Regions from separate parts of the Kitasatospora sp. NPDC091335 genome, predicted to be linked through region 2. Evidence: riboswitches for the same ligand, from Rfam matches in the RefSeq annotation. Region 2 holds a riboswitch; each other region holds the start of a gene.
What was found. A riboswitch is a leader RNA that binds a small molecule or an ion and turns the genes downstream of it on or off. The one in region 2 is predicted to bind cyclic di-AMP.
Positions count from the first base shown of each region.

Region 1: it holds a riboswitch for cyclic di-AMP, as region 2 does, so the genes downstream of both, ACIQOW_RS33880 (transglycosylase family protein) here and ACIQOW_RS23065 (transglycosylase family protein) in region 2, are expected to answer to the same signal.
Region 3: it holds a riboswitch for cyclic di-AMP, as region 2 does, so the genes downstream of both, ACIQOW_RS26470 (M23 family metallopeptidase) here and ACIQOW_RS23065 (transglycosylase family protein) in region 2, are expected to answer to the same signal.

Region 1 is NZ_JBIVUM010000022.1:7,377-11,622, reverse strand. It holds gene ACIQOW_RS33890 (SDR family NAD(P)-dependent oxidoreductase) at 1-199, opposite strand, end outside; gene ACIQOW_RS33885 (cytochrome P450) at 456-1,796, shown strand; cyclic di-AMP (ydaO/yuaA leader) riboswitch at 2,017-2,182, shown strand; gene ACIQOW_RS33880 (transglycosylase family protein) at 2,188-3,093, shown strand; gene eno (phosphopyruvate hydratase) at 3,348-4,246, shown strand, end outside.
Region 2 is NZ_JBIVUM010000011.1:14,203-18,448, reverse strand. It holds gene ACIQOW_RS23075 (LacI family DNA-binding transcriptional regulator) at 1-39, shown strand, start outside; gene ACIQOW_RS23070 (hypothetical protein) at 139-339, opposite strand; gene ACIQOW_RS23065 (transglycosylase family protein) at 629-2,005, opposite strand; cyclic di-AMP (ydaO/yuaA leader) riboswitch at 1,992-2,152, opposite strand; gene ACIQOW_RS23060 (hypothetical protein) at 2,628-3,593, opposite strand; gene ACIQOW_RS23055 (DUF397 domain-containing protein) at 4,159-4,246, shown strand, end outside.
Region 3 is NZ_JBIVUM010000014.1:23,081-27,326, reverse strand. It holds gene ACIQOW_RS26485 (TetR/AcrR family transcriptional regulator) at 1-35, opposite strand, end outside; gene ACIQOW_RS26480 (alpha/beta fold hydrolase) at 107-934, opposite strand; gene ACIQOW_RS26475 (YiaA/YiaB family inner membrane protein) at 1,055-1,345, opposite strand; cyclic di-AMP (ydaO/yuaA leader) riboswitch at 1,540-1,698, shown strand; gene ACIQOW_RS26470 (M23 family metallopeptidase) at 1,711-2,544, shown strand; gene ACIQOW_RS26465 (hypothetical protein) at 2,668-3,543, opposite strand; gene ACIQOW_RS26460 (GNAT family N-acetyltransferase) at 3,586-4,173, shown strand.

The sequences.
Region 1 (4,246 bases), on a different contig from region 2:
GGCGGCGGATGTCGCCGCAGACGCCGACGACGGGGCAGCCGGGCCGGTCGAGTTCGGCGGCGAGGTCCTCGGCGATGCCGACGTGCTGGTCCGCGATCAGCATTCCGGCGGTGCCGGCCGCGGCGAACCGACGGGCGAGGCCCGCGCCCGACCCGCCGTCGAGGACCGCGATGACGATGACTGACCCGCTGATCCGCATGGCCTGCTCCTCCCTGTGGGCGACACCGCACCGGCGCCCACGCGTATTGCGGAGGATCGTAGGCACGTCCTGACCCTCCGCAACAGTGGTTACCCCTCAGGTGACCAGGCTCACGCCCACGCTCCGGACAAGAGCTGTCCAAGAGCCGTCCACGGAGGGTCGGCACCCCGGGCCGGCACCCCGGCGGCGCACCGTCCGCGGGCAGGCGCGCGCCGTCGGGGAGGGGCGTGCCCGGCGCACCGGATACGGTCGGTCCATGCCAGCTCAGCCCGACCCCGCCAGGCCCGCCGCCGCGCCGTCCGACGCCACCGGCCCCCAGCTGTTCACCTGGGAGTTCGCCTCCGATCCGTACCCCGCCTACGCCTGGCTGCGGGAGCACGCCCCGGTGCACCGCACCACGCTGCCGAGCGGCGTGGAGGCCTGGCTGGTGACGCGGTACGCGGACGCCAGGCAGGCGCTAGCGGACGGCCGGCTGTCGAAGAACCCGGCGCACCACAGCGGGCAGGCGCACCGCACCGGCCGGGTGGGCATCCCGGGGGAGCGGCAGGCGGACCTGATGACCCACCTGCTGAACATCGACCCGCCGGACCACACCCGGCTGCGCCGACTGGTGTCGAAGGCGTTCACCCCGCGCCGGGTGGCCGAGTTCGAGCCGCGGGTGCGGCAGCTCACCGACCGGCTGATCGACGGCTTCGCGCGGCGCGGTTCGGCGGACCTGATCCACGAGTTCGCCTTCCCGCTCCCCATCTACGCGATCTGCGACATGCTGGGCGTGCCGGCCGAGGACCAGGACGACTTCCGCGACTGGGCCGGAATGATGGTGCGCCACACGAAGCCGGGCCAGGGCGGCGGTCAGCGCGGCGGCGTGGGCCGGGCGGTGAAGCGGATCCGGGCGTACCTGCTGGAGCTGATCCACCGCAAGCGCGCGGACCTCGGGGACGACCTGATCTCGGGCCTGATCCGGGCGAGCGACCACGGTGAGCACCTGACCGAGAACGAGGCCGCGGCGATGGCCTTCATCCTCCTCTTCGCCGGCTTCGAGACGACCGTGAACCTGATCGGCAACGGGACCTACGCGCTGCTGCGCAACCCCGGGCAGCGCCGGCTGCTGCAGGAGTCGGTGGCGCGCGGGGAGAGCGCGCTGCTGGACACCGCGATCGAGGAACTCCTGCGCTACGACGGGCCGGTGGAGATGGCGACCTGGCGGTTCGCGACGCAGCCGCTGACCGTCGGCGGGGTGGACATCCCGGTCGGTGACCCGGTGCTGGTGGTGCTGGCCGCGGCGGACCGCGACCCGGCCAGGTTCGCGGACGAGAACACCCTCGACCTGGCCCGGACGGACAATCCCCACCTGGGTTTCGGGCACGGCATCCACTACTGCATCGGCGCCCCGCTCGCGCGGCTGGAGGGGCGCGCCGCACTGGCCACCCTGCTTTCCCGGCTGCCCGATCTGCGGCTCGCGGAAAGCCCGGAGAATCTGCGGTGGCGAGGTGGCCTGATCATGCGTGGGCTGCGCGAACTCCCGGTGGAATTCAGTCCGGAGAGCCGCTCCCCGCACGCCCCTCCGCACGCCCCCGCCGAGCCGCCGATGCCCTGAGGTCACGCTGACGGGACGTCGTCGATCGCCCTCAGCGGTGGTGTGAACAGCCATCAATCAGGACATATCGCCGCCGTTGGTAGGCGGTCGGACACGCGCCGTAATTTATGTGTGATATCGGCGATATGAGCTTGTGATTGGTCTGATGATCTGTCTACTCTCCCTGGAGTTCGCAGCTGCGGACCTCGTACGCGGAACGCCGAATCCTGCCCGCCGCGTCACGGGAAACCGACCAGAACCCTGGGCAGGGGCGGGGGAACCAGGTTTGTTGCCGTCCCCACGGCTTGGGGTGAAGCCGCCCGAGCGGGATCTCTCCGCACACGGCGGCCGGGCCACCTCCCGGTCCGAACCCGACAGCTCACCTCGCAGGCGTACGGAGAGGGACCTCTTCATGCTGCTCGTTGGAACTGGCCGTCACCGTCGTCGCACCCAGGCCGAGAAGGCCATCGCCGTCGCCGGTGTGGCCGGCGTCGGACTCGCGATGCCGCTCCTCACCGCCACCGGCGCCTCCGCCGCACCGGTCTCCACCTGGGACGCGGTCGCGCAGTGCGAGAGCGGCGGCAACTGGAGCATCAACACCGGCAACGGCTTCTACGGCGGCCTCCAGTTCACCTCCAGCACCTGGAAGGCGTACGGCGGCAACGCCTACGCGGCGCAGGCCAACCAGGCCAGCAAGGCCCAGCAGATATCGGTCGCCGAGAAGGTCCTCGCCTCGCAGGGCCCGGGTGCCTGGCCGGTCTGCTCCCAGAAGGCCGGTCTGACCAAGGGCGGCGCCCCGGCCGCGGTCGACACCTCCTCGGACGCCAAGCAGCAGCAGGCTCCCAAGCCGCAGGCCCCGAAGCAGCAGGCCCCGAAGCACGCCAAGCCGGCCGAGAAGCCGGCCGCCCAGCAGCAGGCCGCACCGAAGCCCGCCGCGAAGCCGGTCCAGCAGGCCGCCCCGCAGCAGCAGGCGCAGCCGCAGGCCCAGGGCTTCTCCGGCAAGGCCGGCTGGGACGCCGACGCGAAGGTGTACTGGTACCAGAACAACGGCGGCTGGTACTGGACCAGCCACCAGAGCGTCTACCAGCAGTACGCCGGCCAGACCGCCGCCCAGCCGCAGGCCGCCCCGCGGGCCGCCCAGCCGGCCGCGCAGGCCGCGGGCCACGACTACACCGTCCGCGCCGGTGACACCCTGTCGACCATCGCCTCCGCCCAGGGCGTGTCCGGCGGCTGGAGCGCGCTGTACGAGCAGAACCACGCCACCGTCGGCGGCAACCCGAACCTGATCATGCCCGGCCAGGTGCTGCACCTCGGCTGAGCCGCCACGCCCGACGCGCGGAGGGGACCGGTCCTACCGGTCCCCTTCGTCCGTATTCGCCCGCTCCAGGGGGACAAGCTGGGACAAGCAGGTGAACTACCGGCGGGTAGGAGGGCCACACGCTGAGACGGAACCCAGGTCGACGTGGTCCCGGGAGCCCGGGCGGTTAGGCTCTGGTCGTAAACGACTCCGCAATCGTCCTGCTGACAGCACCCCCCGTCAGACCGGACCCTGCTTCCGCAAGGAGATGCCTCGTGCCGTCCATCGATGTCGTCGTAGCCCGTGAGATCCTCGACTCCCGCGGCAACCCCACGGTCGAGGTCGAGGTCGGCCTCGACGACGGCAGCACGGGTCGTGCCGCTGTTCCGTCGGGTGCCTCCACCGGTGCCTTCGAGGCGCTGGAGCTGCGCGACGGTGACAAGAACCGCTACTTCGGCAAGGGCGTGGAGAAGGCCGTCCTGGCCGTCATCGAGCAGATCGGCCCGGAGCTGGTCGGCTACGACGCCACCGAGCAGCGCCTGATCGACCAGGCCATGCTGGACCTGGACGCCACCCCGGACAAGTCCTCGCTCGGCGCCAACGCCATCCTGGGCGTCTCGCTGGCCGTCGCCCACGCCGCCTCCGAGGCGAGCGACCTGCCGCTGTTCCGCTACCTGGGCGGCCCGAACGCGCACGTCCTGCCGGTCCCGATGATGAACATCCTCAACGGCGGCTCGCACGCGGACTCCAACGTCGACATCCAGGAGTTCATGATCGCCCCGATCGGCGCGGAGTCCTTCTCCGAGGCCGTCCGCTGGGGCGTCGAGGTCTACCACACCCTCAAGGGCGTGCTGAAGGAGCGCGGCCTGTCCACCGGCCTCGGCGACGAGGGCGGCTTCGCGCCGAACCTGGACAGCAACCGCGAGGCCCTGGACCTCATCACCGAGGCCATCCAGAAGGCCGGCTACGTGCCCGGCCGCGACATCGCGCTGGCCCTGGACGTCGCCGCCTCCGAGTTCTACGAGGACGGCGCCTACCAGTTCGAGGGCAAGGCCCTCTCGGCGGCCGAGCTCATCGAGTACTACGCCGGGCTGGTCGCCGCCTACCCGCTGGTCTCCATCGAGGACCCGCTGGACGAGTCGGACTGGGACGGCTGGAAGGCCATGACCGTCAA
Region 2 (4,246 bases):
CTGGTGATGCGCGGGTCCACCGGGGCCTGCGCGCGCTGAGCTCCGGCCGTCACGGCCGACGAAGGGGTCCCGGAGGGCGGGTTGCTCTCCGGGACCCCTTCGGTGTGCGCGGGACCGGCCCGTGCGGGCCGCCGGCGGTCAGCCCTCCTGGGCGTCCTGGCGGCCGACGGTGAGGCGGTTTCCGTCGGCCGCTTCGCCGGTGCGGGTCTCGGTGCGGCGGCCGCGGGCCAGGTAGTCGCGCAGGACCAGTTCGACGGCGTCCTGCGGGTTCTTGGTGCCGGAGAGCATCATCGCGTCGATCGCGAGGTTCGCGTCGAGGGTGACGGTGACCTGGGCCATGTGACTCCTCCTCGGGTGCAGAGCAGCAGCATGCCCGTTGGGGCGGCGATCCACCACGGGAATCGGCGGAACCGGGGGAGGGGACGCCGGAGCCCCCGGGGAGGAGCGACCAGACTCTCCCCGGGGGCGGCGGGTGGTCAGCGTTCGGACGACGGCTGACGGCTGACGGAGGACAGATGTCAGATGACAGATGTTGAAATCTGTCATCTGACATCTGTTACCTGTTATCTGTCATCCGTCAGAGGTTCCCTGCCGGCTGTCACCGTCGTCCGTCGGCCGTGTGCCGTCCTCAGACCCGGCCGGCGAAGTCCGGGGCCCAGTTGGCGATGTTCTGCTCGCGGACGCCCGAGCTCGGGTTGGCGGCCTCGACGTACTTGCCGTTGCCGACGTAGATCGCGACGTGGTAGACGCCGGAGTCCTTGCCGTTGTTGGACCAGAACAGCAGGTCGCCCGGCTGGAGGCTGTCCAGCGAGACGTGGGTGCTGGCGGCGGCCTGGTCGGCGGCGACGCGCGGGACGGAGACGCCCGCGGCCCGCAGCGCGGCCTGGGTCAGGCCGGAGCAGTCCCAGCCGCCGTTGCCGGTGCCGCCGTAGACGTACGCCTGACCGACCTTCGACTCGGCGAAGGAGACCGCGGCGGCCATGCTGCCGGTGGCGGCCGGAGCCTGGGTCTGGGTCTGGGTCTGGGTCTGCGGGGCGGGCTTGGCGGCCGGCTTGGCGGCCGGGGCCTGGGGCTGCGCGGTCGGCTGGGCGTTCACGGCACCGCCGTTCGCGGACTGGCCGGACTTCTGCGAGCGGTCGAACCAGGTGGAGTCCGAGCCGGACTTGGTGGCGGAGGACTGGCCGGCCTGGGCCCGCCCGTTGCCGCCGAAGGACAGCTGCTGGCCCGGGTAGATGGCGTCCGGACCCTCGGTCAGGGTGCCGCGGTTGAGCTCGTACAGCCGCTGCCAGCCGCCCTGCACGCTGTGCTCGTCGGCGATCGAGGACAGCCAGTCGCCCTCGACCACGGTGTAGTCGCCGCTCTGGGCCTGCTGCTGGCGCTTCTGGGCCCACGCGCTCCGGTTGTCGGAGTCGGCGGAGCCGGTGGCGGCCTGCGCGCCGTCCTGGGCGGGTGCGGCGGGCTTCGCGGCGGGGGCCTGGGGCTGCACGGGCTTGGCGGCCGGCTTCGCGGCCGGGGCGGCGGGCTTCGGGGTCTGCGCGGGCTTGGCGGCGGTCGAACCGGTGCCGGCACCGGTGGTGGAGCCCGCCGAGGTGTCGACGGCGGCCGGGGTGCCGCCCTTGGTCAGGCCGGCCTTGACGGAGCAGACGGGCCAGGCGCCCGGGCCCTGCGAGGCGAGGACCTTCTCGGCGACGGCGATCTGTTGCGCCTTGGTGGCCTGGTTGGCCTGCTGGGCGTAGGCGGTGCCACCGAAGGCGGCCCAGGTGCTGGAGGTGAACTGGAGACCGCCGTAGAAACCGTTGCCGGTGTTGATGGCCCAGTTGCCGCCGCTCTCGCACTGGGCGACGGCGTCCCAGGTGGAGACGGACGCGGCGGAGGCGGTGCCGGTGGTGAGGCAGGGAACGGTGAGGCCGACACCCGCGACGCCGAGGGCGGCGATCACGCGACGGGTGCGGCTGGACAGACGGTTGCCGTTGGTGGGCAGCATGAAGACGCGTTCCTCTCCCACGCCTGCGAGGTGAGCTGTCGGATTCGGGCTGGAGTTGCCCGGCCGCGCCATGGGCGCGGCTTCACCCCTAGCCCTGGACCGTTCCTGGGATCGGTCCGGGGCGACTTACCTGTGGGTCCCCCGCTCCTGCCGTGGTGCGTTTTCGCGCTGCCAGGACATCCGACGGCAGGACTCGGCGTCGCGGATGAACCGGGTTCGTGTGGTCACGAACGGGAGCACGTTAATCAGACTGAAGTTCAAACCGCAAACTCCTGTGACGCGCATCACGGTTTAGTGGAAACCGCCAAAATTGCCGTCCGCCATGATCGTAAATGATCGTTTTCGGGCAATGCTGTTGCGGAAGGCGACAACTGGCTCCGCTTCAGAAGGGGTGTGACGGGGCGTCGAGGCGAGGAATCGCGCCCCCTGGGAAGCGGCGGAGCGGCCGCGAATTCGAGCGCCCCCGCGCGCGCTGCCTATTTCCTTTCAAATAGCGCCAGATCGGACATTCCACTTCATTGACACCCCGTTGCCGACTTCCTCCCGACCGCCTCCCGAACAGGATGGGGAAACAGCACGAGGGGCCCGGAACGCACGAGCGTTCTGGGCCCCTCGGTGCGCGCGGAGCGGCGCGCGGCGTCGACTACCGTCCGGCGCGTCCCTCGACGGCCGCGTGGGCGCCACGAGCGCCCTCCACGACCCCCTCGGCCTCGGCGGCGGCCGCCGCCTCCGCCTCGGCCCGCGCCAGGTCCTCCGGGGACGGCGTGGGCAGCGCGGCCAGGTAGGTGGAGGCGATCAGCTGGCCCACCGACGGGTACGCGCCCAGCGGCGCGGCCGACGGGCAGCCGGACTCCTCGGCGGCCGTGGCGAGCAGCTCGGAGTCCGCCTCGGGGCCGATCACCAGCGGGGCCAGCGCGGGGCGCTGTGAGCCGGTGTCACGGAGGTGGTTGACGGCCGCGGCCACCGAACCGGGAACGTCGAGCGCGGCGGCGACGACCGGAACGGCCAGTCGGGCGGCCAGCAGCACACCGGTGATGCCGGCCGCGGCGGCCGCGTCCTCGCCGCCGACGGTGGTCAGGACCACGCCGTCCGCGGCGGTCGCGATGGCGAACAGCCGGGCGCGGTCGGCCCGGGCCAGTCCGGCCTCGGACAGCCGGACGTGCACACCCTCGGCCAGCAGCGGGTGCGGGCCCAGCGGGTCGGTGACGGGTGCGCCGTACTCGGCGGCGAGCGCGTGAAGCCCGGTCAGGAAGGTGTGCGGGCCGGGTACCAGCGGCACCAGGACGGGCATCGGCTGTCCGGCCTCGGCGGCCAGGCTCAGCAGCTCCGCCACGGTGCGGTCCTCGCCGCCCACGCCCTCGGTGCCATTGCCGTTGCCGGGCAGGTAGCCGACCGCGGTCCGGACGCCGTTCTGCTCGGTGCGGACGATCGAGAGGAGCTCCTCGACGACCGAGCGGGACTCGGGCCCGGCGGTCGCGGGTACGGCGAGCACCAGGGCCGGGGCGCCGGCCGGAATCTCGGGGCGCTCAGGACGACGATGGCGCCCCCGCGCACGGGAGCCTGGAGTACGGACGGGCAGTGGCGCGCCCGGGATGGCTGCGGTGCTCATGCCGGAGATCGTAGGACATCGGCCCGTCCGGCTTGCAGTCGGCTGCCGTACGGGTTTCGCGCGGCCGCGGTGCGGAGCCGGTGAGTCTCCGGCGCCGGTCCTGACGCTTTGCCTACAATCCGGACATTCCTCGCCCGATCCCCGAGTGGGCGTCAGCATTGCTCGCCATTGCTCGACGCGATCCGAGGGGGCGGGCGTTGCGCCCGTGGCGCGTGAGATGTCTCACAGTGCGCGGGTGGCTTGACAGAGGGTCACGGAGATGCGACTCCCGGCATTCGAAGATCAACATTCAGCGGGGAGGTGCTCACGGCCGGTTATCGCGCGCCCGGTGATTCCATCGGCTATGTCCGTTTACGTACCGTCAGGAGAAGGGCCCGTGAAGAGTTCGGGGCCGCGGATGAAAGGCCTCGTGCACCTGCACCGTCCCGTGCTGATGCACGTGCACTGCGGCTATCATCGCGTCAAGTGAGGCGTTGTGCCGGACCGGTACGGGGCCGGTCCGTTCGTTCGGCGGTGCCGGGGCGCCGCGCTGGACGACAACTCCGGAGCTCTTCGGGAGACTTCTATGCACGACTCGCAGGACACGCACGGCTCGTACGACACCTACAACGGGATGGCCGCCGCCGATCTCCGGGGGGTGGTCTGGCAGAAGA
Region 3 (4,246 bases), on a different contig from region 2:
ACGACCTGGTCGGGGGTCAGTCCTACGCGGGGCATGGGTTCGGGCTCTCCGTACGGAAGTCGGGCGGGTGCGGGCGGCGGTCGGGCTGCCGGCGGGCGGCGGTCGGTCAGCCGAGTTCGGCGAGGAAGGGCAGCAGGGCGTCCGCGGTGGCCGCCGGGTTGTCGGCCATCGGGTAGTGCCCGGACCCCTCGATCATCGCCTTCCGCGCGCCGAGCGCCGCGGCCTGCCGGTCGGCGACGAGTTCCGGCTTCGGGAAGTCGGGGTCCTTGCTGCCCATGACCACCAGCGCGGGGCACCGCACCGCAGCCGTCCAGCCGACCGGCGCCGAGTCGCCGTGGACGTACCCGCGGGTGGCGGTCTTGCGTCCGGGGGTGCGCAGGTCGGAGACCAGCCCGTCCACGTACGCGTCGAAGTCGGCGGGCCTGGCGCCGGGGAAGGCCATCCGGCGCAGGTAGAAGCCCCAGGCGGCGGGCCAGTGGACGAGGGCCGCGCCCATCAGGCCCATGGCGGCGCGCATCAGGGCGCCCGGCGGCGGGGTCTCGACGAAGGCGTCGATCAGCACGATCCCGGCGACCCGCCCGGGCGCATCCCCGGCGGCCCTGACGACGGTCGCCCCGGTGTACGAGTTCCCGGCGAGGACGGCGCGCTCGATGCCGAGGTGGTCGAGCAGGGCGAGGACGTCGCCGGCGAGGGCGGCCGGGCCGTAGTCGTCCCAGGCGATCGAGGACTCGCCGAAGCCCCGCAGGTCCATGGTGACGACCCGGTGGCCGGCGGCGACCAGCAGCGGGCGCAGGTGCCGGTACGCGGCCCGGCTGTCGAGCATGCCCGGGAGCAGGACGACGGGGGCGCCGTCGCCCTGCCGGGTGTCGTCGAAGGCGATCCGGCCGCCGGGGACGGTCAGGCACTGGGTGCTCGGGGTGATGGTGCCGTTCATGGGGGTCCTCCTCGGGCCGCCGGGGCGGGGCATCGGCGTTGCTGCCGATAGCCATAAAGCTAAGGCTAATAGCCTTAGCCGTCAAGCAGCCGGCGGGCGGCGATCCGGGAAGGGGGCGGGTCAGGCGCCCTCGACCCTGAACGGGTCGTGCTCGCTGAGCAGCTTCTCCAGCCGGGCCTGGTCGACCCGGGTCACCATCTCGTTGGTCTCCTGCTTGTCCCGGATCACCTTCGCCAGCGTGAACGCGGAGGTGACGGTGTAGAGGAGGCCGATTCCGAGGAACGCCCGGGTCCACCCGCCGACCGGCAGATAGGCGATCCCGACGGCGAGGGTGGTGCCGGACAGGGCGAACGAGAGGACGGCCTGGATGTAGTAGGCGGCCGTCGTGCGGGTCTGCATCGGTGCGCTCATGGCGTCAGGATGCGGCCGCCCGGCCGGACCGCACATGAGTAGGAGTACTCAGATGGAGCCGTGCATGAGGGGTCGTTCGTTGACGTCCGATCATATGGTCGACAGTCGCTTCCACCGGATGGCTTGGAATCGGCGCCTCCTAGGATTAACGTTTGATAACGCAGCGCGGTCGTCAACGCCGTACCCAGACGGCACCGTGCGCGGTGCCTAATCCCACCGACCGGCCTCCGGGCAGGTCAGGGAGCCGGGGAACCACGTTCCCTGGGGTGAATCGGCGGGGCCCAGGCCCGGCCGTAGGAGACCTTCCTGCTCCGAACCCGTCAGCTAACCCGGTAGGCGCGAAGGAAGGAAAGGAGCGCGCCTCCGTGGCGTCGACGTACACCCCGGCACACCCGGCCGGCCCCGCAGCCGGTACCCAGCTCCTCGACCACCCCGGCTCGGAAGGCCCCGACGCCTTCGGCCCGGAGGCCGAGACCAACCGCCACCGGATGCCGCGTCAGACCCGCGGAACCTCCCCGCTGCTCGGCGTCACCGCCGTCGCCGCCACCCTGGGGGCCACCGGTTTCGCCTCGGCCACCCCGGCCGCCGCCCCCGCGGTCGAAGCCCCGGACGAGGCCCCGGTCGCCCTCTCCGCGGACCCCGGCCTCGCGCTCGCCGCCCGCATCCAGCACCAGGCCGACAGCCAGCGCACCGCCGCCGAGGAGACCGCCAGGGTCCAGGCCGCGCAGGAGGCCGAGGCCAAGGCCGCCGCCAAGGAGGCCGAGGCCAAGCGCGCCGCCGAGGAGGCCGAGCGGGCCAAGGCCGCCGCCCTCACCCTGCCGGTGGACGACTACCGGCTCTCCGCCCACTACGGCCAGAGCGCCCGCTACTGGGCCAACCTGCACACCGGCCTGGACTTCGCCGCCGACACCGGCACCCCGGTCCACGCGCTCGGCCAGGGCACCATCACCTCGGCCGGCTGGGCCGGTTCGTACGGCTACCGGATCGTCGAGACCCTGCCCGACGGCACCGAGATCTGGTACTGCCACCTCTCCTCGATCACCAAGGGCTCCGGCAAGGTCGTCGCCGGCCAGCAGATCGGCAAGGTCGGCGCGACCGGCAACGTCACCGGCCCGCACCTGCACATGGAGATCCGCCCCGGCGGCGGTGCCCCGGTCGACCCGGAGCCCTGGCTCCAGCAGCGCGGCCTCAACCCGTGACGCCCCGGGCCTGACGGCCCCCGGTCTCACGGCACCCGCCGGCTGAGGCACCCGCTCGCAGACGCCCCCGCGAAGGCCCCCGGCCCGGAGCACGAGCTCCCGGCCGGGGGTCTTCGCGGTCTCTCACTCCTCGGCGGGCAGCTGCGCCAGGTACGCGTCGATCTCCTTCTGGCCCGGCTCCGGCGCCAGCTCGGGGAACTCCTCCACCAGCAGCCGCGGCAGCCCCGGCACCGTCCACTCGCCGAACAGGTCGAGCGCCGCCTCGACCGCCGCGTCCTCGAACTCGCCGAAGTCCCCGGCCAGTTCGTCCGGCATCGGCCGTCCCAGCGCGGTCAGCTCGGCCAGGTTGCGGTAGCTGCGCCGCATCAGGCCCTGCTCCAGCAGCCGCCGCGCGCCGTCGGTGGCCATGCCGACCGAGAGCACCCGGCTCCAGCCCCAGCCCTGCTCGTCCGGCTCGTCCAGCCAGCCGGCCGGCGCCAGGTCCTCGTACGCGGCCAGCCGCTCCTCCTCGGCGAGCCCGCCGAAACCGGCCAGCCAGTCCCGCACCGCCTCCCCGTCGGCGACGTCCACCCCGTGCGCGTGCAGCAGCAGCGCGTACAGCCGGGGCCAGGTCACCAGGTCGGCGCGGCGCAGCAGTCCGGCCGCGACCTCGCCCTGCCACTCGGCCTCCGCGTGCAGCCGCTCCTGGCGCTTGGCGTTGAGCCGCCGGGCCGCCCGCTGGTGGTCGGCCAGCATCCGGACGGCGTCGCCGTACGCGAGCGGGTCCTCCTCGGGCGCGGGTTGGACGTACAGGTGGAGGCGCTCGTACAGCAGGTGCTCCACCGCGTTCGAGGTCAGTTCCGGCCAGCCGTCGTGCATCCTGCCCTCGCCCAGCTCCAGCAGCGCCAGCACCGTGCGCAGCGGCCCCTCGGCCACCGGCGCGCGGCCCTGCTCGGCCGCCCAGGCGAGCAGGTCGGCGGCCTTGGTGCGGGGGGCGAGCCGCAGGTCTTCGTCGTTCATAGTCCGAACGGTAGCCGCCGGGCGGGGATAGGGTCGGCAGCCATGCTCCCCGTACGACTCACCGGCCCGCGACTGGCCATCCGCGAGTACCACCACACCGAGGGCGACGTGGACGCGCTGCACGCGCTGTTCGGCGACCCCGAGGTCACCCGGTACCTGCCCTTCGGGTCGTGCGACCGGGAGGCCTGCGCCGACCAGATCGAGCTCTACCTGGAGGAGGCGATGGCCGGGGAGCGGGACACCTACCGGCTCGCCGTCACCAGGCTCGCCGACGCCGAGGACCCGCGGGACGCGCCGCCGGTCGGGCAGGCCTCGCTCGTCCTCGGCGGGCACCGCTCCGCCGACCTGGGGTGCGTGCTGGCCGACGAGGTCAGGGGCCGCGGCTACGCGGGCGAGATCGTCGGCCTGCTCCGCGGCCTCGCCTTCGGCCCGCTGGACCTGCACCGGCTGACCGCCCGGGTCCACGTGGACAACGCGGCCTCCGTGAAGGCGCTCACCCGGCTGGGCTTCCGGCGGGAGGGGCGGCTGCGGCACGACGGGTTCAAGGACGGCGTCTGGTCCGACTCGTACCTCTACGCGCTGCTCGCCGACGAGTGGCCGGGCCCGGCCGCCCGGGGGGAGGGGGGTTAACCCCACCCCGGATCCGCCAGGCCTCCGGATCACGCCCGGTCGGCGCGTCCACCAGACTGGACCTCGTCAGCGG